Regions from separate parts of the Pseudomonas sp. MWU12-2319 genome, predicted to be linked through region 2. Evidence: predicted binding sites of a transcription regulator. Region 2 holds the regulator's gene; the other holds the start of a gene.
What was found. Region 2 encodes sigma-54, which starts transcription at its own class of promoters, with help from an activator protein. Its sites were predicted from a motif close to ANTGGCATNNANNTTGCTNT; they were not measured.
Positions count from the first base shown of each region.

Region 1: the regulator sigma-54 is predicted to act here: its motif matches at 2,948-2,967, upstream of M5C01_RS09630 (flagellar hook-length control protein FliK).

Region 1 covers NZ_JALJES010000005.1:5,758-10,842, reverse strand. Annotated here, with positions in the region: gene fliJ (flagellar export protein FliJ) at 1-418, shown strand, start outside; gene M5C01_RS09645 (STAS domain-containing protein) at 507-812, shown strand; gene M5C01_RS09640 (SpoIIE family protein phosphatase) at 819-2,525, shown strand; gene M5C01_RS09635 (Hpt domain-containing protein) at 2,567-2,911, shown strand; gene M5C01_RS09630 (flagellar hook-length control protein FliK) at 3,016-4,491, shown strand; gene fliL (flagellar basal body-associated protein FliL) at 4,737-5,085, shown strand, end outside.
Region 2 covers NZ_JALJES010000011.1:130,691-146,504, reverse strand. Annotated here, with positions in the region: gene hisC (histidinol-phosphate transaminase) at 1-61, opposite strand, end outside; gene hisD (histidinol dehydrogenase) at 58-1,392, opposite strand; gene hisG (ATP phosphoribosyltransferase) at 1,534-2,169, opposite strand; gene murA (UDP-N-acetylglucosamine 1-carboxyvinyltransferase) at 2,258-3,523, opposite strand; gene M5C01_RS19055 (BolA family protein) at 3,548-3,787, opposite strand; gene M5C01_RS19050 (STAS domain-containing protein) at 3,904-4,209, opposite strand; gene M5C01_RS19045 (ABC transporter substrate-binding protein) at 4,202-4,861, opposite strand; gene mlaD (outer membrane lipid asymmetry maintenance protein MlaD) at 4,873-5,340, opposite strand; gene mlaE (lipid asymmetry maintenance ABC transporter permease subunit MlaE) at 5,340-6,137, opposite strand; gene M5C01_RS19030 (ATP-binding cassette domain-containing protein) at 6,140-6,949, opposite strand; gene M5C01_RS19025 (KpsF/GutQ family sugar-phosphate isomerase) at 7,241-8,215, shown strand; gene M5C01_RS19020 (HAD family hydrolase) at 8,216-8,740, shown strand; gene lptC (LPS export ABC transporter periplasmic protein LptC) at 8,749-9,321, shown strand; gene lptA (lipopolysaccharide transport periplasmic protein LptA) at 9,308-9,853, shown strand; gene lptB (LPS export ABC transporter ATP-binding protein) at 9,853-10,578, shown strand; gene M5C01_RS19000 (RNA polymerase factor sigma-54) at 10,766-12,262, shown strand; gene raiA (ribosome-associated translation inhibitor RaiA) at 12,341-12,646, shown strand; gene ptsN (PTS IIA-like nitrogen regulatory protein PtsN) at 12,656-13,120, shown strand; gene rapZ (RNase adapter RapZ) at 13,123-13,980, shown strand; gene M5C01_RS18980 (HPr family phosphocarrier protein) at 13,997-14,269, shown strand; gene pmbA (metalloprotease PmbA) at 14,461-15,807, opposite strand.

The DNA.
Region 1 (5,085 bases), on a different contig from region 2:
GGTGGTCGATATGGCCGAAAATACCGAGCGTACCGCGGTCCAGCGTCTCGGCTATTTCCAGGGGCAGGTGCGGGTCGCGCAAAGCAAGCTGGAGGATCTCGAGCGTTTTCGTCTCGAATACCAGGAACAGTGGATCCAGCGTGGCAGCCTTGGAGTCTCCGGCCAGTGGTTGCTGGGCTACCAGCAGTTCCTCACCCAGTTGGATACCGCGGTCGGCCAGCAGCGCCAGAGCCTGGCCTGGCACCAGAACAATCTCGACAAGGCGCGCGAGGCCTGGCAGCAGGCCTACGCCCGGGTCGAAGGCTTGCGCAAGCTGGTGCAACGTTATGTCGACGAGGCGCGCCATCTGGAAGACAAGCGTGAACAGAAGTTGCTGGATGAGCTGTCCCAGCGTTTGCCCCGGCAGAGTCCGTATTGATCTGCAGGATTTTTGACGCTCACGGTTGCCCTACCCTCGGTGGGGTGCTAAACCTTGTACACGTCGCCACTGACAAGGAAGCAGGATCATGGCTGTAGTCGCAGAAGTATCGCCCGATGGCGCAAAATTGACGATCTCGATCAAGGGGCGTTTCGATTTTGGCCGGCATCAGGAATTTCGTGAGTCTTACGAGGGACTTGCCAAGAAACCGTCGTCCATTGTGGTCGATCTGAAAGAGGCGACCTATCTGGACAGCTCCGCGCTGGGCATGTTGCTCTTGTTGCGCGATCACGCCGGTGGTGATCATTCCGATGTACGGGTGATCAACAGTAACTCGGACGTGCGCAAGATCCTCGCCATCTCCAATTTCGACAAACTCTTCGATATCGGCTGACCTTGCATGCAGTCGGGAGCGGAGTCGCTGACGGTACTGATCGCCGAGGATGGTGCGGCCGATCGTTTATTGCTCTCGAGCATCGTCAGGCGTCAGGGCCACGGAGTGCTGACCGCCAGCAATGGCGCCGAGGCGGTGGCCCTGTTCGAGGCGCAGCGGCCGCAATTGGTGCTGATGGACGCGATGATGCCGGTGATGGACGGTTTCGAAGCGGCGCGGCGGATCAAGTTGCTGGCCGGCGAGTCGCTGGTGCCGATCATCTTCCTCACCTCCATGACCGAAGTCGATGGGCTGGTGCGTTGCCTGGAAGCTGGCGGCGACGACTTTCTGGAAAAACCCTACAACCAGGTGATCCTCGGGGCCAAGATCAAGGCCATGGACCGTCTCCGGCGCCTGCAGGACACCGTTCTGCAACAGCGCGACCTGATTGCCCGGCACCATGACTACCTGCTCAACGAGCAGCGGGTGGCCAAGGCGGTGTTCGACAAGGTGGCTCACGCCGGCTGCCTGAACGCGCCAAATATCCGCTATATGCAATCGCCTTATGCGCTGTTCAACGGTGACCTGTTGCTGGCGGCCTATACCCCGGCCGGTGACATGCACGTGCTGCTCGGCGACTTCACCGGCCATGGCCTGCCAGCGGCGGTCGGGGCGATGCCGCTGGCGGAAGTCTTCTACGGCATGACCGCCAAGGGCTATGGCCTGGCGGAAACCCTGCGGGAGATGAATGCCAAGCTCAAGCGCATCCTGCCGGTGGACATGTTCTGCTGCGCGACCTTTCTCTGCCTGAGCTCGCAGCGACAGGTGGTGGAGGTGTGGAATGGCGGCATGCCGGACGGCTACCTGCATCGGGTCGCCACGGGAGGGCGCCAGCCGCTGGTGGCGCGGAACCTGCCGTTGGGGGTGCTGGGGGCCGAGTCGTTCGACCACCGCACCGACGTCTACCCCATGGCCCAGGGCGATCGGGTATTTCTGCTCTCCGACGGGGTGATCGATACCTGCAACAGCGACGAGCAGTTGTTCGGCGTCGAGCGCCTGCAGGAAGTCTTCGCCGCCAATCGGGAGCCGGATCGCCTGTTCGAGGATATCCAGGACGCCTTGCATCGCTTTCGCGGCGAGTCCCGCGATGATGTGAGCATGGTCCAGGTCAGTTTGCCGGCACCGACGCAGCAGTTGCCGAACGCCATGATCTACTCCGACAGCGGCGAGTCCTGCCCGCTGGACTGGTCGGTGAGCTTCGAATTTCGCGCGGCCACCCTCAAACGCTTCAATCCGTTGCCGTACATGCTGCAACTGCTGATGGAGGTGCATGGCCTGCGCACCCAGAGCGGGGCGCTCTACAGCGTTCTCGCCGAGCTCTACTCCAACGCCCTGGAACATGGTGTCCTCGGCCTGGATTCGAGCCTCAAGCGCGATGTGCAGGGATTTGCGCAATACTATGAGCAACGCAATCGGCGACTGCTCGAACTGGAGGAGGGCTTCGTCCGTGTACGCCTGCAGGTGATCCCGCAGGGCGAGGGCGGTCGGTTGAGCATACAGGTCGATGACAGCGGTAAGGGTTTTGACGTGACCCGTGTGATGGAGCGTCCCGTGGGGGCCGAACGGCTGTCGGGGCGTGGTGTGGGGCTGGTGCGCCAGCTCGGCCGCAATGCCTGCTGGTCGGACGGCGGGCGCAGCGCCCACGTGGAGTTTTCGTGGGAGGCTCAGGCATAATTCGCGTGTGTGGAGCAGGGAGCGATCAAGTGAACAACGATATGGAACATCTGGACCGCGATGCACTCAGTGCATTGCAGGACATCATGGAGGATGAGTATCCGCTGTTGCTGGATACCTTTCTCGAAGATTCGAGCAAACGCCTGGGGCAATTGCACCAGGCGAGCAATGCTGTGGATCTCGGCGCGGCGGCCCACAGTTTCAAGGGCAGCAGCAGCAACATGGGCGCGTTGCGCCTGGCCGAACTTTGCCGGCAGCTGGAGCAGTTGGCCGCGCAATCTCCGCGGGTCGGTGTCGAAGAGCTGATCAACCAGATCGACCGTGAATATGAAGTGGTGCGGCGTTTTTACGAAAGCGAGCGCGAGCGCTTTCCGGTCCGGCCCTAGCCCCGTTAAGGGGAGCATCCGAGTCGGTCGGGCAAAGATGGCCCGAACCTTGCTGTTGCTTCCTGCACTGTACTTACGATCCTTGTGCAGCGGAGACCGTATCCATGTCACTCGTCCCTAATTCGCTCCTCCAGGCCAACGCTGCCGTCAAGCCGCAGGCGGACCCTGTTATTCCTGCGCCGAGCGTTGTCGCACCGCCCAAGGACAATGCTTTCAGCTTTGCGCAGGTCTACCAGAACACCCAGAGCAATCCGGTGAAGGTCGCCTTCAATCCGCTCAAGTCGATGGCGGAGAAGGCCCCCGTGGCGCCGGCCAAGCCGGACGCACCGGCCAGCAAGGCCGACAACCCGAATGCCTCCGCGCAGTCATCGGTTGCCGGTAGCGGCAAATCCTTGCCTGCCGACAAAACGACCAAGGTGGATGGCAAGACAGCGTCCGCCGATGACAAGGGCGCCTCTGACAAGACCGCGGCCGACGGCACGACGGCCTCGACCGATACGGCCAAGTCCGACGACAAGACCGCTTCCAGCGACGGTACCGACACCACGGCGACCGATACCCCGGTCGCCGTAGCGACGCCGGACCCGGCCGTTGATCCGGCTCTGCTCCAGGCGGCCGCTACCGCGGCGACCCCGGCTCCTGCGGCTCCCGTCGATCCGGCTGTGGTCCAGGCGCCGTTGGCGGCAGCGGTCACCGCCGCGGCGACCCCGGCTGCCAAGGCAACGCCGACCACGGGGGGGGATTTCGATCCGGCCGCCGACCCGCTGGACAACCTGCCGGCAGTGCGTCTGGCCATGGAGCAGGGGGGGCACGTCTCCAGCGGTAGCCAGGCCTCGACAAAATCCTCCGACAGCGCCAACACCAATGCCACCGACTCGACGCTGGCACAGAACCAGGCCAATAACGTCGTCACCCTGGTGGATCAGAAAACCGATTCTGGCAGCGGCGACCAGGGTGGCGACAAATCCTTCAAGACCCTGATCGATGACGGTCTCAAGGATATCAAGAGCGCCTCCAGCGATACCCGGGTCGACGACTTCGCCAATCGCCTGGCGGCGCTGACCCAGGCGGCCACGCCCAAGACCGCGAATGCACTGCCGGCCAACCAGCCGTTGGCGATGCACCAGAGCGGTTGGAGCGAAGAAGTGGTCAATCGGGTCATGTACCTCTCCAGCGCCAACCTCAAGTCGGCGGAGATCCAGTTGCAGCCCGCCGAGCTGGGGCGCCTGGATATCAAGGTGAACATGTCCGCCGACCAGCCGACGCAGATCAGCTTCATCAGCGCCCACGCCGGGGTGCGCGATGCCCTTGAAGGCAACATGCCGCGCCTGCGGGACATGCTGCAACAGCAAGGTCTGGGTCAGGCCGACGTCACGGTTTCCGACCAGGCCCGTGGCTGGGCCGGCCAGGGCCAGGGCGCGCAGCAGCAACAGCAGCAGGCGCACAGAGGTAGCGGCAGTGGCGGTAGCCTCAGTGGCGACAGCGAGGATGACCTGTCGGTTGCCGCAGTCAGCGAAGCGGCCGCTGCCGCCAGCACCAGTGTGGTGGTCGGCTCCAGCGCGGTCGACTATTACGCCTGATCCCGGGGCTTTCGGTGTGCATCCATTTTTCGGCTGCACACGGTACTGTAGGCGCATGGCTTGCCAGCGAAGCTTTTGGCGGTCTCAAGGGGCTCATCGCGGCGCTGCGGCGTCCCGACAAGCCCTGCTCCTACAGGTTCCGCTGTATTTCGAAGACAGTACTTCCCTCATGCCCGATCTGGCATAACACTTGCTCCAGCCTTGCCGTGCGACTATGAAAAATCGAATAGTGACGGATTATTGGCATGGCGAAGAGCGAAGCAGCGGTAAAAGAACCCGGCAGTAAAAGCAAACTCAAGCTGATCATCGTCATTGTGCTGGGCGTGCTGCTGGCCATCGGCCTGTCGGTGGGTGCGACCTGGTATTTCATGCACAGTGCCCAGAGCAAACCGGCACCGGCAGTGGCCGAAGCCGCCCCCAGCGGCAAGCAGCCGGCGATCTACGAGCCCATGGCCCCGGCCTTTGTCACCAACTTCAAGGACGCCAGCGGCCGCCAGCGCTACATGCAGGTGAGCATCACCTTGCTGGCGCGTAACCAGGCCGACCTGGATGCCCTCAAGGTGCACATGCCGGTGATCCGCAACAACCTGGTGA
Region 2 (15,814 bases):
GTTGCTCACCCGGCACATAGGGCACCAGGTCCTTGACGAATTTGCTCCAGAACTTGCTCATGCTGGTTTCCCCTGTTCCTTATCAGCGACAATCCGATATTCCGCACTACGGGCGTGGGCGCTCAACGACTCTCCACGGGCCAGCACCGAAGCGGTCTTGCCCAGCTCGGACGCGCCCTGCTCCGAGCAGAAAATGATCGACGAACGTTTCTGGAAGTCATACACCCCCAGCGGTGACGAGAAGCGTGCGGTGCCGGAAGTCGGCAACACATGGTTGGGACCGGCGCAGTAGTCGCCCAGGGCCTCGGAGGTGTGACGACCCATGAAGATCGCCCCGGCGTGACGGATCTGCGGCAGCCAGGCCTGCGGGTCGGCGACCGACAGCTCAAGGTGCTCCGGGGCGATGCGGTTGGCCACATCAATCGCCTGCTGCATATCTCGCACCTGGATCAAGGCGCCACGGCCGTTGATCGAGGTCTCGATAATCGCCGCACGCTCCATGGTCGGCAGCAGCTTGGCGATGCTCGCGGCGACCTGGTCGAGGAACGCGGCGTCCGGGCTGACCAGGATGGCCTGGGCATCTTCGTCATGCTCGGCCTGGGAAAACAGGTCCATGGCGATCCAGTCCGGGTCGGTCTGGCCGTCGCAGACCACAAGGATCTCCGACGGGCCGGCGATCATGTCGATACCGACCTGACCGAACACGTGGCGCTTGGCCGTGGCCACATAGATATTGCCGGGGCCGACCACCTTGTCGACCTTGGGCACGCTCTCGGTGCCATAGGCCAAAGCCGCCACCGCCTGGGCGCCGCCGATGGTGAACACCCGGTCGACCCCGGCGATGCACGCCGCCGCCAGCACCAGCTCGTTGATTTCGCCACGGGGCGTCGGCACCACCATCACCACTTCGGCAACCCCCGCCACCTTGGCCGGAATCGCGTTCATCAGCACCGAAGACGGATAGGACGCCTTGCCACCCGGCACGTACAAGCCGGCACGATCCAGCGGCGTGACCTTCTGGCCCAGCACCGTGCCGTCGGCCTCGGTGTAGCTCCAGGAATCCTGCTTCTGTTTTTCGTGGTAGCTGCGCACGCGCTCGGCGGCCTTTTCCAAGGCTTCGCGCTGTGGCGCGGTGATCCGCGTCAGGGCCAGTTCGAGGCGCTCACGGGGCAGGATCAGGTCGGCCATGGAAGCGACTTCCAGGCCGTCGAAACGCTGGGTGAACTCCACCAGCGCCGCATCGCCGCGCTCGCGCACGGCCTTGATGATATCGAGCACCCGCTGGTTGACCGAGTCGTCGGACACACTTTCCCAGCTCAGCAGATGATCCAGATGATGAGCGAAGTCGGGATCGGCAGCGTTGAGTCGGCGAATTGCGTTGGACGTGGTCATAGCGTGGGCCTCAATAATTGGCGAATGCTTGGGAACAGCAGATCTCAGGCGCCGCAAGACTACCAAGCCATCCGCGTGGGCACCTGAGAATTCTGGCTATGACACGGATAGATGGGCGCGGCTCAAGGCCGCGCAATTGAATCAGCTGCGGTGTCGCGATTCCACTGCCTTGCGCAGGGTATCGATCAGGGACTGGATGCGGGCGTGCTGCATTTTCATCGAGGCCTTGTTCACCACCAGGCGCGAACTGATGGTCGCGATCAGCTCCTGGGGTTCCAGACCGTTGGCCCGCAGGGTATTGCCGGTGTCGACAACGTCGATGATCTTGTCGGCCAGGCCGATCAGCGGTGCCAGCTCCATCGAGCCGTAGAGCTTGATGATATCGACCTGACGCCCCTGTTCGGCATAGTAGCGCTTGGCGACGTTGACGAACTTGGTCGCCACCCGCAGGCGGCCCTTGGGCTCGACGGCACCGATAGCACCGGCGGTCATCAGCCGGCATTGGGCGATCTGCAGGTCCAGGGGTTCATACAGACCCTGGCCGCCGTATTCCATCAGCACATCTTTACCGGCCACACCGAGGTCGGCCGCGCCATGCTCGACATAGGTCGGCACGTCGGTGGCCCGGACGATCAGCAGGCGCACATCGGCCTGGGTCGTGGGAATGATCAGCTTGCGGCTCTTGTCCGGATTCTCGGTCGGCACGATGCCCGCTTCTGCAAGCAGCGGCAGGGTGTCATCGAGAATGCGGCCCTTGGACAGTGCAATGGTCAGCATGGGGAAACTAAGTCCTTCAACCTGTATCAGTAAGGCTCATTCTCCCTTGTCGGCGCGAGCAGGCTCGCACCGGCAAAGGGGGACAACACTAGCCCGGAACGCGGCGGATCTTGGCACCGAGCATCTGCAACTTCTCTTCGATGCACTCATAACCACGGTCGATGTGGTAGATGCGGTCGATCAGCGTGTCGCCTTCAGCGGTCAGGGCCGAAATCACCAGACTGGCCGAAGCCCGCAGGTCGGTGGCCATGACCGGCGCGCCTTTCAGGCGTTCGGTACCGGTCACGATGGCGGTGTTGCCTTCGACCTGGATCTTGGCGCCCATGCGATGCAGCTCGTACACGTGCATGAAACGGTTTTCGAAAATCGTCTCGATCACCGCGCCGGTGCCTTCGGCAATGGCGTTGAGCGAAATGAACTGGGCCTGCATGTCGGTCGGGAATGCCGGATACGGCGCGGTGCGCACGTTGACGGCCTTCGGACGCTTGCCATGCATGTTCAGCTCGATCCAGTCTTCACCGGTGGTGATTTCAGCACCGGACTCCTTCAGCTTCTCGAGCACGGCTTCGAGAATGGTCGGATCGGTGTCCTTGACCTTGACCCGGCCACCAGTGGCAGCCGCGGCCACCAGGTAGGTACCGGTTTCGATACGGTCCGGCATCACCTTGTAGGTGGCCGAATGCAGGCGCTCCACACCGTCGATGGTGATGGTGTCGGTGCCGGCACCGCTGACCTTGGCGCCCATGGCGTTGAGGAAGTTCGCCAGGTCGACCACTTCCGGCTCGCGCGCGGCGTTCTGCAGCACGCTGCGGCCACGGGCCAGGGAAGCGGCCATCATGATGTTCTCGGTACCGGTCACGGAGACGGTATCGAAGAAGAAGTTTGCCCCGCGCAGGCCGCCTTCCGGCGCCTTGGCCTTGATGTAGCCGCCTTCGACGTCGATCACCGCGCCCATGGCTTCCAGGCCACGAATGTGCAGGTCCACCGGACGCGAGCCGATGGCGCAACCGCCAGGCAGGGCGACTTCGGCTTCACCGAAACGGGCGACCATCGGGCCCAGCACCAGGATCGAGGCGCGCATGGTTTTCACCAGCTCGTAAGGCGCGATCAGGGTCTTGATGGTGCGCGGATCGATTTCCACGCTGAGCTTCTCGTCGATCACCGGCTCAATGCCCATGCGCCCGAACAGCTCGATCATGGTGGTGATGTCGTGCAGGTGCGGCAGGTTGGCCACGGTCACCGGGCCATCGCACAACAACGTGGCGGCCAGGATCGGCAGGGCGGAGTTCTTCGCCCCGGAAATGCGGATTTCGCCATCAAGACGAACGCCGCCAGTAATAATCAGTTTGTCCATAAGGGTCTCGACGCCAATTCAGGCTCAGGTGCGCTCGGCCCAGGCCGCGCGGCTGAAAAATTTCATAGTGACCGCATGGATGCTGCCATCGGCGATCCACGGGTTCAAATGGGCATAGATGCTCTGCTGACGCTTCACCGGGCTCAGGGCCACCAGTTCGTCGCTAATCACATTCAGCTGGAAGTTGCAGCCTTCGCCTTCAACTTCAACACGGCTTCCCGGCAGCTTTCCCTCAAGGAAGCTCTTCACTTCTATGGCCTGCATGCTCAACCTCAATCGGCGCCCAACGCGCGCGGGTCGGCCATCATACAAAAAAGCCCCGCGCCTGCGAACCCCGCATTGCAGGACTCTGACGGGGGGCTTCTTTATTCATGGCACTGTCAATGAACGCCGAGGATCTCCGTCAACTCGGAAACCTCGGCGATTTCACGCATGTCTTGCGGCATGGCGCGAATACTCAGGGATTTGCCACCCTCGGCGGCGTCACGCATGAATGCCAGCAGCAAGGCCAGGCCGACACTGCTGGATTTCTCCACCGCGGAACAGTCGACCACCAGGGCCGGCGCGGTGCTGGCCTTGATCAGCGCCTGCCCGTCCTTGCGCAAGGCCGGGCCGGTGCTGTAGTCGATCACACCGGCCAGCAGCACTTCACCGGCCTCACCGGCGCGAACGCTGGCTTCACTCACTCTGCGCCGCCTTCTGTGGGTTTTTCTCGGACTCGGCCTTGGCCTTCTCCACTTCGCCGGCCCAGTTGTTGATGGTCTGGTCCAGGTTGTTACCGTTGCGCTGCATCGCGTCGGCGAACTGATCGCGGAACAGCTTGCCGATATTGATGCCGTTGATGATCACGTTGCGCAGTTTCCACTCGCCATTGATTTTCTCAAGGGTGTAGGAAACCGGATAGACGGCGCCATTGTTGCCTTTGACGGTCATGCCGACGCTGGTGCGATCGCCCGACTCATCCTTCGGCGCGTCGACGGTGATGCCCTGGTTGTTGTACTCCAGTAAAGCGTTGCCGTAGAACTGGAACAGCCCCTTCTTGAAGTTCTCCTCGAAGGTTTTCATCTGCTCGGGCGTGGCCTTGCGCGAGTACTTGACCGTCATGATGCTTTTGGAAATACCTTCGGCGTCCACCACCGGGCCGACGATGCTGTTAAGCGCATCGTAGAAGGCCTGGGGGTTCTGCTTGTACTGGGCCTTGTTCGCGGTCAGGTCGGCCAGCATCCGGTCAGTGGTGCTCTTGACCAGGTCATGGGCCGACGTGTCCGCCATGGCGTTGCCCATAAGAGGCAAGGTCGCCAGCAGCACCAACAGACTACGTCGCAACATCGAGATCATGGAAAAACTCCTCATTTGGCGTCTTTGTTCACGGTATTGAGCAGGAATTTACCGATCAGATCTTCCAGTACCAGCGACGACTGGGTGTCGTGGATGGTCCCACCATCCTTGAGCACGGCACTTTCCCCGCCCACGCTGAGACCGATGTACTTCTCGCCGAGCAAGCCCGCCGTGAGGATAGACGCAGTGGAATCAGTCGGCAGGTTGTTCACGCGTTTTTCAACTTGCATGGTCACCCGGCCGGTGAAACTGTCATGGTCCAGATCGATCGCCGTCACCTTGCCGATGGTGACACCGGCCATGGTGACCTTGGCTCTGACAGTCAAACCGGCGATATTGTCGAAGTACGCATATAATTTATACGTTTCAGTGTTTGTCGTAGGGGACAGTCCACTGACCCGCAACGCAAGCAGCAGCAAAGCCAGGATGCCAGCCAGCAGAAAAAGGCCGACACCGATTTCCAGGGTGCGGTTTTGCATCAGAAATCTCCAAACATCAAGGCGGTCAGAATAAAGTCAAGGCCAAGCACGGCCAAGGAGGCATAGACCACGGTCTTGGTCGTGGCACGGCTGATCCCCTCGGAAGTGGGTTCGCAGTCGTAGCCTTGAAAGACGGCAATCCAGGTCACCACGAAGGCGAATACGATACTTTTGATAATCCCGTTCAGCACATCACTGTTGAACGTCACGCTGTTCTGCATGTTGGCCCAGTAGGAGCCGTCATAGACCCCCAGCCAGTCCACCGCCACCCAAGAACCGCCCCAGATCCCGACCACACTGAAGATCATCGCCAGCAGCGGCAGGGAGATAAAGCCGGCCCAGAGCCGCGGCGCAACGATGTACTTGAGCGGATCGACACCGATCATTTCCAGGCTGGACAGTTGCTCGGTGGATTTCATGTTGCCGATTTCGGCGGTCAGCGCCGAACCGGCCCGTCCGGCGAACAGCAGCGCGGTGACCACCGGCCCGAGTTCACGCAGCAGCGTCAGGGCGACCATCTGCCCCACCGCCTGCTCGGAACCGTAGCTGGAAAGAATGTTGAAGCCCTGCAAGGCCAGGACCATGCCGATGAACACGCCGGAGACGACGATGATCACCAGGCTCATCACGCCCACGGAATGCAATTGCTTGATCAACAGCCCGAAACCGCCGCCAATGCCGCCGCGGCCGAACAGCACATGGAACAGGAACAACGTCGAACGGCCGAGCACGGCGAGCACGTCCAGGCCCGAACGGCCGAACAGACGCACTCTCTCGATAAGTGATTTCTTGCGCATTGTCAGCGCTTCCCCAACAGGTCGGCGCGGTAGTCCGTCGCCGGAAAGTGGAACGGCACGGGACCGTCGGGATCGCCCGTCATGAACTGGCGGATACGCGGGTTATCGGCGTTCATCAGTTCTTCCGGGGTGCCTTGCCCAAGCACCTGGCCGTCACCGACCACATACAGGTAGTCGGCGATGCTCGCGGTTTCGGCCAGATCGTGGGAAACCACGATGCTGGTGATACCCAGGGCGTCATTGAGCAGTCGGATCAGGCGCACGAGGACGCCCATGGCGATCGGGTCCTGGCCGACGAACGGTTCGTCATACATGAGGATCTGCGGGTCCAGGGCAATCGCCCGGGCCAGGGCCACACGCCGTTTCATACCACCGGACAGCTCGTCGGGCATCAGGTCGACCGCCCCGCGCAGTCCCACCGCCTGCAATTTCAGCAGAACAATGTCACGAATCATTTCTTCCGGCAGTTCGGTATGAACCCGCAGCGGAAAGGCGACGTTCTCGAAAACATCCAGGTCGGTGAACAGCGCACCGCTCTGGAACAGCACGCCCATATGCTTGCGCGCGTCGAACAGATCGCCGCGCGACAGGGTGGGAAGATTCTGACCATTGACCCAGACTTCGCCGCCGCTGGGGCGCAGTTGCGCACCCATCAGCCGCAACAGGGTGGTCTTGCCGCACCCGGAAGGTCCCATGATGCCGGTGACCTTGCCTCGCGGGATACGAATGTCGACATTATTGAAGATGCTGCGCGCACCGCGCTTGAAGGTCACACCCTTCAGCTCGACCGCGTAGGCGTTATCGGCGCTCATCTAAACTCCTTGCGATGCAGCCTCGGACTCGGGCACCAGGCCTCTCTTGAGAAGAGGCGCATACTTCCTGAGCGGGCCGAACTAGCCGCGAACTATATCACCGCTGATACGACCCGCCCAAGGCCGAAGCCACCCTTGTTCAGGATAAATAAAGCCGGGCTTGACGGCTTGCGAGATAAAAACCCGAGGCAAAGTCCTACAGGCACCACGCAAAACGCAATGATCTAGTGGGAGTGGAGAAGGCATTACCGCTATAATCGCGCCTTTTCATCAGGCTAACCGATTTCTGACATGAGCCAATCCAGCGACCTGATTCAATCAGCACAACGCACCATCCGCCTCGAACGCGAAGCCGTAGAAGGCTTGCTCGCCCATATCGACGCAGATTTCGTACGCGCTTGCGAAATGATTCTGGCCAGCAAGGGCCGTGTGGTCGTGGTCGGCATGGGCAAGTCCGGGCACATCGGCAACAAGATCGCCGCGACCCTGGCCAGCACCGGCACCACGGCGTTTTTCGTCCACCCCGCCGAAGCCAGCCACGGCGACATGGGCATGATCACCCGCGATGACATCATCCTGGCCCTGTCCAACTCCGGCTCGACCGCGGAAATCGTCACCCTGCTGCCGTTGATCAAGCGCCTGGGCATCCAGTTGATCAGCCTGACCGGCAACCCCGACTCGCCGCTGGCCAAGGCCGCCGAAGTCAACCTCAACGTGCATGTGGAGCATGAGGCCTGCCCGCTGAACCTGGCGCCGACCTCCTCGACCACCGCGGCCCTGGTGATGGGCGATGCCCTGGCCGTGGCCCTGCTCGAGGCCCGCGGCTTCACCGCCGAGGACTTCGCCTTTTCCCACCCGGGCGGCGCCCTGGGGCGGCGTTTGCTGCTGAAAGTGGAAAATGTCATGCACGCCGGCGATGAGCTGCCGCAGGTCCTGCGCGGCACCCTGTTAAAAAATGCGCTGATGGAAATGACTCGCAAAGGCCTTGGCATGACCGTGATCGCCGAAGCCGACGGGCGCCTGGCCGGGATCTTCACCGACGGCGACCTGCGCCGGACCCTGGACCGCACCATCGACATCCATACGGCCCTGATCGAAGACGTCATGACCCCCCATGGCAAGACCGCCCGGGCCGAAATGCTCGCCGCCGAAGCCCTGAAAATCATGGAAGACCACAAGATCAGCGCGCTGGTGGTGGTCGACAGCGACGACCGCCCGGTGGGCGCCCTGAACATGCACGATCTGCTGCGCGCGGGAGTGATGTAAATGAACGACGATCTGTTGCAACGCGGCAAGGCCATCAAGCTGGCGGTCTTCGACGTCGATGGCGTACTGACCGACGGTCGCCTGTACTTCCTCGAGGACGGCAGCGAATTCAAGTCGTTCAGCACCCTCGACGGCCAGGGCATCAAGATGCTGATGGCCGCTGGCGTGCAAACCGCTATTATCAGCGGTCGCAAGACCGCACTGGTCGAACGACGGGCGCGGAACCTCGGCATTCCCCACGTCTACCAGGGCCGCGAGGACAAGCTGGTGGTGCTCGACGCCCTGCTGGCCCAGCTCAATCTGAGCTATGAACAGGTCGCCTACCTGGGTGACGACCTGCCGGACCTGCCGGTGATCCGCCGCGTCGGCCTGGGCATGGCCGTGGCCAACGCCGCCAGCTTTGTCCGCGAACACGCCCACGGCATCACCCGGGCCCGGGGCGGCGACGGCGCCGCCCGCGAATTCTGCGAACTGATCCTGCAAGCCCAGGGCAGTCTTGAAGCGGCTCACGCCGCCTACCTGTAGAGCTATTTATGCTGAGCAAGAAAATTCGCAATATTCTGCTGTTCGCAGTCATCGCCGCCATTTTCGCGGCCGTTGGCTACTGGAACATCAGCCCGGAACGCTTCCTCGAGCGCCCGGTGGCGCAGGTCGATGAAACCCAGATCGACTACTACGCTATTAACGCCCACAGCATTCAGTACATGCCCGACGGTCGGGTACAGTACGACCTGACCGGCGACAAGGTCGAACACCTCAAGGCGTCCGACGTGACCCTGGTGACCAAGCCCGACATGCACATCTACCGTGGCACGGTCTATCCCTGGCATGTCCAGAGCGAGCACGCCGAGGTCAATCCGGACGGCACCGAGATCGAGCTGATCGACTCCGTACGGGTGGCGCGGACCGACGAACTACAGCGGGAAGTCATCATTACCAGCAGTCGCATGACAGTATTCCCACAGAAGCAATATGCGCAGACCGAGCAAGCCGTTAGAATCGACGGCGCCGACGGCGTGACCACTGGCAAGGGAATGAAAGCGTATTTGAACGACAGCCGGATACACCTGCTGTCCAATGTAAGAGGACAGTATGAGTCTCGTTAAAACCCTCCCTATTTTGCTTGGCCTCGGTGCGGCACTGGGAAGCGTGAGCGCCTGGGCTCTGCCGACCGACAGCCAGCAGCCCATTCGCATCCAGGCCGACGACGCTCAGCTGGACGACAAGCAAGGCATCGCCACCTACAAAGGTGACGTGGTCATTACCCAAGGCTCGATGATCGTCAAGGGCAACACCGTGACGCTGACCCGGACCAAGGACGGCGCCATCGACGTGGTGACCTCAGTGGGCAACCTGGCCTACTTCGAGCAACTGCAGAAAGTCGGCGATCCGAAGCCGGTGCAGGGCTATGGCGTGACCATCCAGTACCACGCCCAACAGAACCGCATCATCCTGATCGACAAGGCCAAGGTGATCAACGACGGCAACACCACCGAAGGCGAGAAAATCGTCTACGACACGGTGAAGCAGATCGCCCAGGCCGGCCGCGCCAACGGCAGCACGATCACCGCCCCGCGCCCACGCATCGACATGGTCATCCAGCCGAAGCAGAAAACCGAACAGCAGAAGGCGCAGTAATGGCAACCCTGAAAGCCCAGCATCTGGCCAAGGCCTACAAAAGTCGCCAGGTGGTGCGTGATGTCAGCCTGTCGATCGACAGCGGGCAGATCGTCGGCTTGCTCGGCCCCAACGGTGCCGGCAAGACCACCTGCTTCTACATGATCGTCGGCCTGGTCCAGGCCGACCAGGGTCGCGTACTGATCGACGACCAGGATGTCAGCCACCAGCCGATGCACGGCCGCGCGCGCGCCGGGATCGGCTATCTGCCCCAGGAAGCGTCGATTTTCCGCAAGCTGTCGGTGGCGGACAACATCATGGCGATCCTCGAGACCCGCAAGGAGCTCGACAAGAACAGCCGCCGCAAGGAGCTGGAAAGCCTGTTGCAGGAATTCCACATCAGCCACATTCGCGACAACCTCGGCATGAGCCTGTCCGGTGGTGAACGGCGCCGGGTGGAAATCGCCCGCGCCCTGGCCACCGCGCCGAAATTCATCCTGCTCGACGAGCCCTTCGCCGGGGTCGATCCGATTTCCGTTGGCGATATCAAACAGATCATCCATCACCTCAAGGCCAAGGGCATCGGCGTACTGATCACCGACCACAACGTCCGCGAGACCCTGGACATCTGCGAAACGGCCTATATCGTCAATGATGGACAGCTGATCGCCGAAGGCGATTCGGCCACTATCCTGGCCAACGAACTGGTCAAGGAAGTCTACCTGGGCCATGAGTTCCGCCTGTAAACATCGAGGTAACGGATCAACCGCCAGAGCGCTCCCTGTTCAATAAAAACCACAAGATTTTTATTGCTACAGCGCTCTAGGCAAAGGCTCGGGTTTCAGGCATATAATTTGCTTATGTTTGGCGCCCCGGCGCCCTGTAGAGTGGATGGCGCATGCGCGCCGGCGAATAAGGTGTTAAGCCCCTGCCATGAAACCATCGCTAGTCCTGAGAATGGGCCAGCAGCTGACGATGACACCGCAGCTGCAACAGGCCATCCGCCTGCTCCAATTGTCGACCCTGGACCTTCAGCAGGAAATCCAGGAGGCCCTGGAGTCCAATCCGATGCTCGAACGCCAGGAAGAAGGCGACGACTTCGACAATACCGACCCGTTGGCCGACAACGCCGAGCACAAACCCAACACTGAAATCCAGGAACCCTCCTTCCAGCAGGAAACCGCCCCGACGGTGGACAACCTCGAGGAAGGCGACTGGAACGAGCGCATTCCCAACGAACTGCCCGTCGACACCGCCTGGGAAGATGTCTACCAGACCAGCGCCAGCAGCCTGCCAAGCAACGATGACGACGAGTGGGACTTCACCACCCGTACCTCGGCCGGCGAGAGCCTGCAGAGCCATCTGCTCTGGCAACTGAACCTGGCGCCGATGTCCGACACCGATCGGCTGATCGCCGTGACCCTGATCGACTGCATCAACAATCAGGGCTACCTGGACGAAACCCTCGAGGAAATCCTCGACGCCTTCGACCCGGAGCTGGATATCGAGCTGGACGAGATCGAAGCGGTACTGCATCGCATCCAGCAATTCGAACCGGCCGGCATCGGCGCGCGCAACCTCGGCGAATGCCTGCTGCTGCAATTGCGTCAGCTGCCAGCGCGCACGCCCTGGCTGGCCGAAGCCCAGCGCCTGGTCAGCGACTACATCGACCTGCTCGGCAGCCGCGACTACAGCCAACTGATGCGGCGCATGAAGCTCAAGGAAGACGAGCTGCGCCAGGTCATCGAGTTGGTCCAGAGCCTCAATCCGCGCCCGGGCTCGCAAATCGAGTCCAGCGAAGCCGAATACGTCGTCCCCGACGTGATCGTGCGCAAGGACAACGAGCGCTGGCTGGTGGAACTGAACCAGGAATCGGTGCCGCGCCTGCGGGTCAATCCGCAGTACGCCGGTTTTGTCCGCCGCGCCGACACCAGCGCCGACAACACCTTCATGCGCAACCAGTTGCAGGAAGCCCGCTGGTTCATCAAGAGCCTGCAGAGCCGCAACGAAACCCTGATGAAGGTCGCCACCCAGATCGTCGAGCACCAGCGCGGCTTCCTGGAATACGGTGACGAGGCGATGAAGCCGCTGGTCCTGCATGACATCGCCGAAGCGGTGGGCATGCACGAGTCGACGATTTCCCGGGTGACCACGCAAAAATTCATGCATACCCCCCGCGGTATCTATGAACTGAAATACTTTTTCTCCAGCCACGTCAGCACCTCCGAAGGCGGCGAATGCTCGTCCACGGCGATCCGCGCGATCATCAAGAAACTGGTTGCAGCGGAAAATCAGAAAAAGCCGTTGAGTGACAGCAAGATCGCTGGTTTACTGGAGGCACAAGGCATTCAGGTGGCCCGTCGTACTGTCGCCAAATACCGTGAGTCCCTGGGGATAGCCCCCTCTAGCGAACGGAAGCGACTGATGTAGTGGACGGGCCCCGTTACAGCGTTCCAGTGGTGGGCAATCGCCTACCGCTTTATGCACTGGCAACGAAGGAGAAGCTGTATGCAAGTCAATATCAGTGGACACCAGCTGGAAGTGACCGAACCCCTGCGTGCTTACATCGGCGAGAAACTCGACCGACTGGAGCGTCATTTCGACAAGATCACCAACGTACAGGTGACCATGGCCGTCGAAAAACTGAAGCAGAAAATCGAAGCCACCTTGCATATCCACGGCGGTGAAGTGGTCGCCAACGCCGAGCATGACGACATGTATGCGGCGATCGACCTGCTCACCGACAAGTTGGACCGACAACTGAAAAAGCATAAGGAAAAGAACCTGCACCTGCTCCAAGGTACAGGTCGCTGATACCCATCCATGATCCGACTTGAAAGCATCCTGACCCCCGGCCGTTCTTTGGTGAACGTGCCGGGCGGCAGTAAAAAGAAAGCCCTCGAGCAAATTGCCAACCTGATCAGCCACGAAGTTCCTTACCTGGCCATGCAGGATGTCTTCGACAGCCTGATCGCCCGGGAGAAACTCGGCTCGACCGGTTTCGGCAATGGCATTGCCATCCCGCACTGCCGCCTGAAGGGTTGCGTGGCGCCCATCAGCGCCCTGATGCACCTGGACGCCCCTATCGATTTCGACGCCATCGACGGCGCGCCGGTTGACCTGCTGTTCGTCCTGCTGGTCCCGGAAGCCGCCACCGATGCCCACCTGGAACTGCTTCGGCAGATTGCCAGCATGCTCGACCGCAAGGACGTACGCGACAAACTGCGTGCGGCAACCTCCAACCAGGCCCTGTACCAGGTAGTCCTGGACGAGCAGAGCGGTCACTGACCATGCGCTTGATCATCGTCAGCGGCCGCTCCGGCTCGGGTAAAAGTACCGCCCTCGATGTCCTCGAGGACAACGGTTACTACTGCATCGACAACCTGCCGGCCGGCCTGCTGCCAGAGCTGGCCGAACGCGCGCTGATCCATACCGAGCTGGCGCAACCGCTGGTCGCCGTTTCCATCGACGCACGCAACCTGCCCAGCCACCTGTCACGCTTCCCGGAACTGCTCGATGAAGTGCGCAGCCGGCATATCCAGTGCGATGTGCTGTACCTGGACGCCGACGAGGAAACCCTGCTCAAGCGTTTTTCCGAAACCCGTCGACGCCACCCGCTGAGCAATGCCAATCGCTCACTGGCCGAGGCCATCCGCGACGAAAGCAACCTGCTGGGGCCGATCTCGGACCTGGCCGACCTCAAGGTCAACACCACCAACCTGAACCTCTATCAACTGCGCGACACCATCAAGCTGCGCCTGCTGAACCAGCCGGAACCGGGTACCGCCTTCCTGGTCGAGTCGTTCGGTTTCAAGCGCGGGATGCCGGTGGATGCCGACCTGGTGTTCGACGTACGCTGCCTGCCCAATCCCTACTGGAAACCAGAACTGCGCGAGCAGTCCGGGCTCGACCAACCGGTGGTCGAATACCTGGCCGCACAAGCCGACGTCGAAGAGATGTACCAGGATATTTCCAGTTATTTGCTTAAATGGTTGCCGCGTTTTGCCGCCAGCAACCGGGCTTATGTCACTATTGCCATCGGCTGCACGGGCGGGCATCACCGCTCCGTCTACCTCACCGAACGCTTGGGCAAGGCCCTGCAACAATCCCTGAAGAACGTCCAGGTCCGCCACCGCGACCTTAGCTGAAAGGACCACCACCGCGATGCCCGCTCTGGAAATTGAAATCATCAACAAACTGGGTCTGCACGCCCGTGCTTCGGCGAAATTCGTCGGCGTGGCCGGCCAGTTCCCCTGCCAGATCCGCGCCGGGCGTACACCGGAAAGCATGGTCGACGGCAAGAGCATCATGGCCATGATGATGCTGGCCGCTGGCAAGGGCACCAAGATTCACCTGAAGACCGAAGGCGAACAGGAAGACGCGGCCATGGCGGCGCTGGTCAAGCTGATCAACAATTATTTCGACGAAGGCGAGTAAGTCCTGCGGCGTCCATTCGGACGCCATCGCCGGCAAGCCGACTCCCACAGGGACCGTGTTTGGCCTTAACTGAACGGCATCAGGGCAAGCCCGCTCGCCACGGGTCCAGTACAACCAAAGGTCCCCGTGAGGCCAAAAAAAGGGTGTCATCCATTGGATGACACCCTTTTTTGTACAACCGATACGCCGAATCAGCTACCGGCGACCATCATCCGCTCGATCAATACCGAACCGGTACGGATATGGCTGCGCAGTTCCAGATCGCTGCCAACCGCCACGATCTGCTTGAACATGTCGCGCATATTGCCGGCGATGGTCACTTCCTGGACCGGGAACTGGATCTCGCCATTCTCGACCCAGAAGCCCGCCGCCCCGCGCGAATAGTCCCCGGTGACCATGTTCAGGCCATGGCCCATCAACTCGGTCACCAGCAGGCCGCGACCCATGCGCCGGATCAGCGCGTCCTGGTCCTCGACCCCATGGGTGACGAACAGGTTGTGCACGCCACCGGCGTTGGCCGTGCTTGGCAGACCCAGCTTGCGGCCCGAGTAGGTACCCAGCACATAGGAGACCAGGGTGCCATTTTCGACGAACGGCTTGGCATAGGTCGCCAGGCCGTCGCCGTCAAACGCCGAACTGCCCATGGCCTGCATCAGGTGCGGACGCTCGTCGAGGGTCAGCCACTCCGGGAACAGGCGCTGGCCCATCGCCCCTTCGAGGAAAGAGGACTTGCGGTACAGGTTACCGCCGGAGATCGCCGAGAGGAAATTGCCGAACAGACCACCGGCCAACTCCGCCGAGAACAGCACCGGCACTTCGCAGGTCGGCACCGGACGCGCGCCCAGCCGGCTGGCCGCCCTTTGCGCGGCCTTGCGGCCAATGCTCGAGGCATCCGCGAGCAGTTCGCCCTGGCGATTGACGTCATACCAGTAATCGCGCTGCATCTGGCCGTCGCCTTCGGCGATCATCACACAGCTGAGGCTGTGCCGGGTCGAAGCCGAACCGCCGATAAACCCGTGGCTGTTGCCATACACGCGGCAACCCTGGGAGGTGCTCAAGGTGGTGCCGTCGGCATTCTTGATCCGGCTGTCGGCGTCAAACGCCGCCGCCTCGCAGATCAATGCGCGCTCGATGGCCTGCTCAGGGGTGATGTCCCAGGCATGGAACAGATCGAAGTCCTTGAGCTCCTTGGCCATCAGGGCCGCATCAGCCAGGCCCGAGTGCTCGTCTTCCGAGGTGTGCTTGGCGATGGCCAGGGCCGCCGCCACGGTTTCGCGAATCGCTTCAGGACCACTGGCCGAGGTGCTGGCCGAGCCTTTGCGCTGGCCCACGTACAAGGTGATGCCGAAACCCTGGTCGCGGTTGAACTCGACGGTTTCCACTTCCCGCTGGCGCACCGAAGTCGACAGCCCCTGCTCCAGGGATACCGCCACTTCACAGGCACTGGCGCCCTGGCGTTTGGCTTCGGCGAGAATCTGCTCGACCTGCTCCTGCAGGACCGGCAACGCCTGCGGGCCGACGCTTTGTGCTGAACTCATGGCTTTC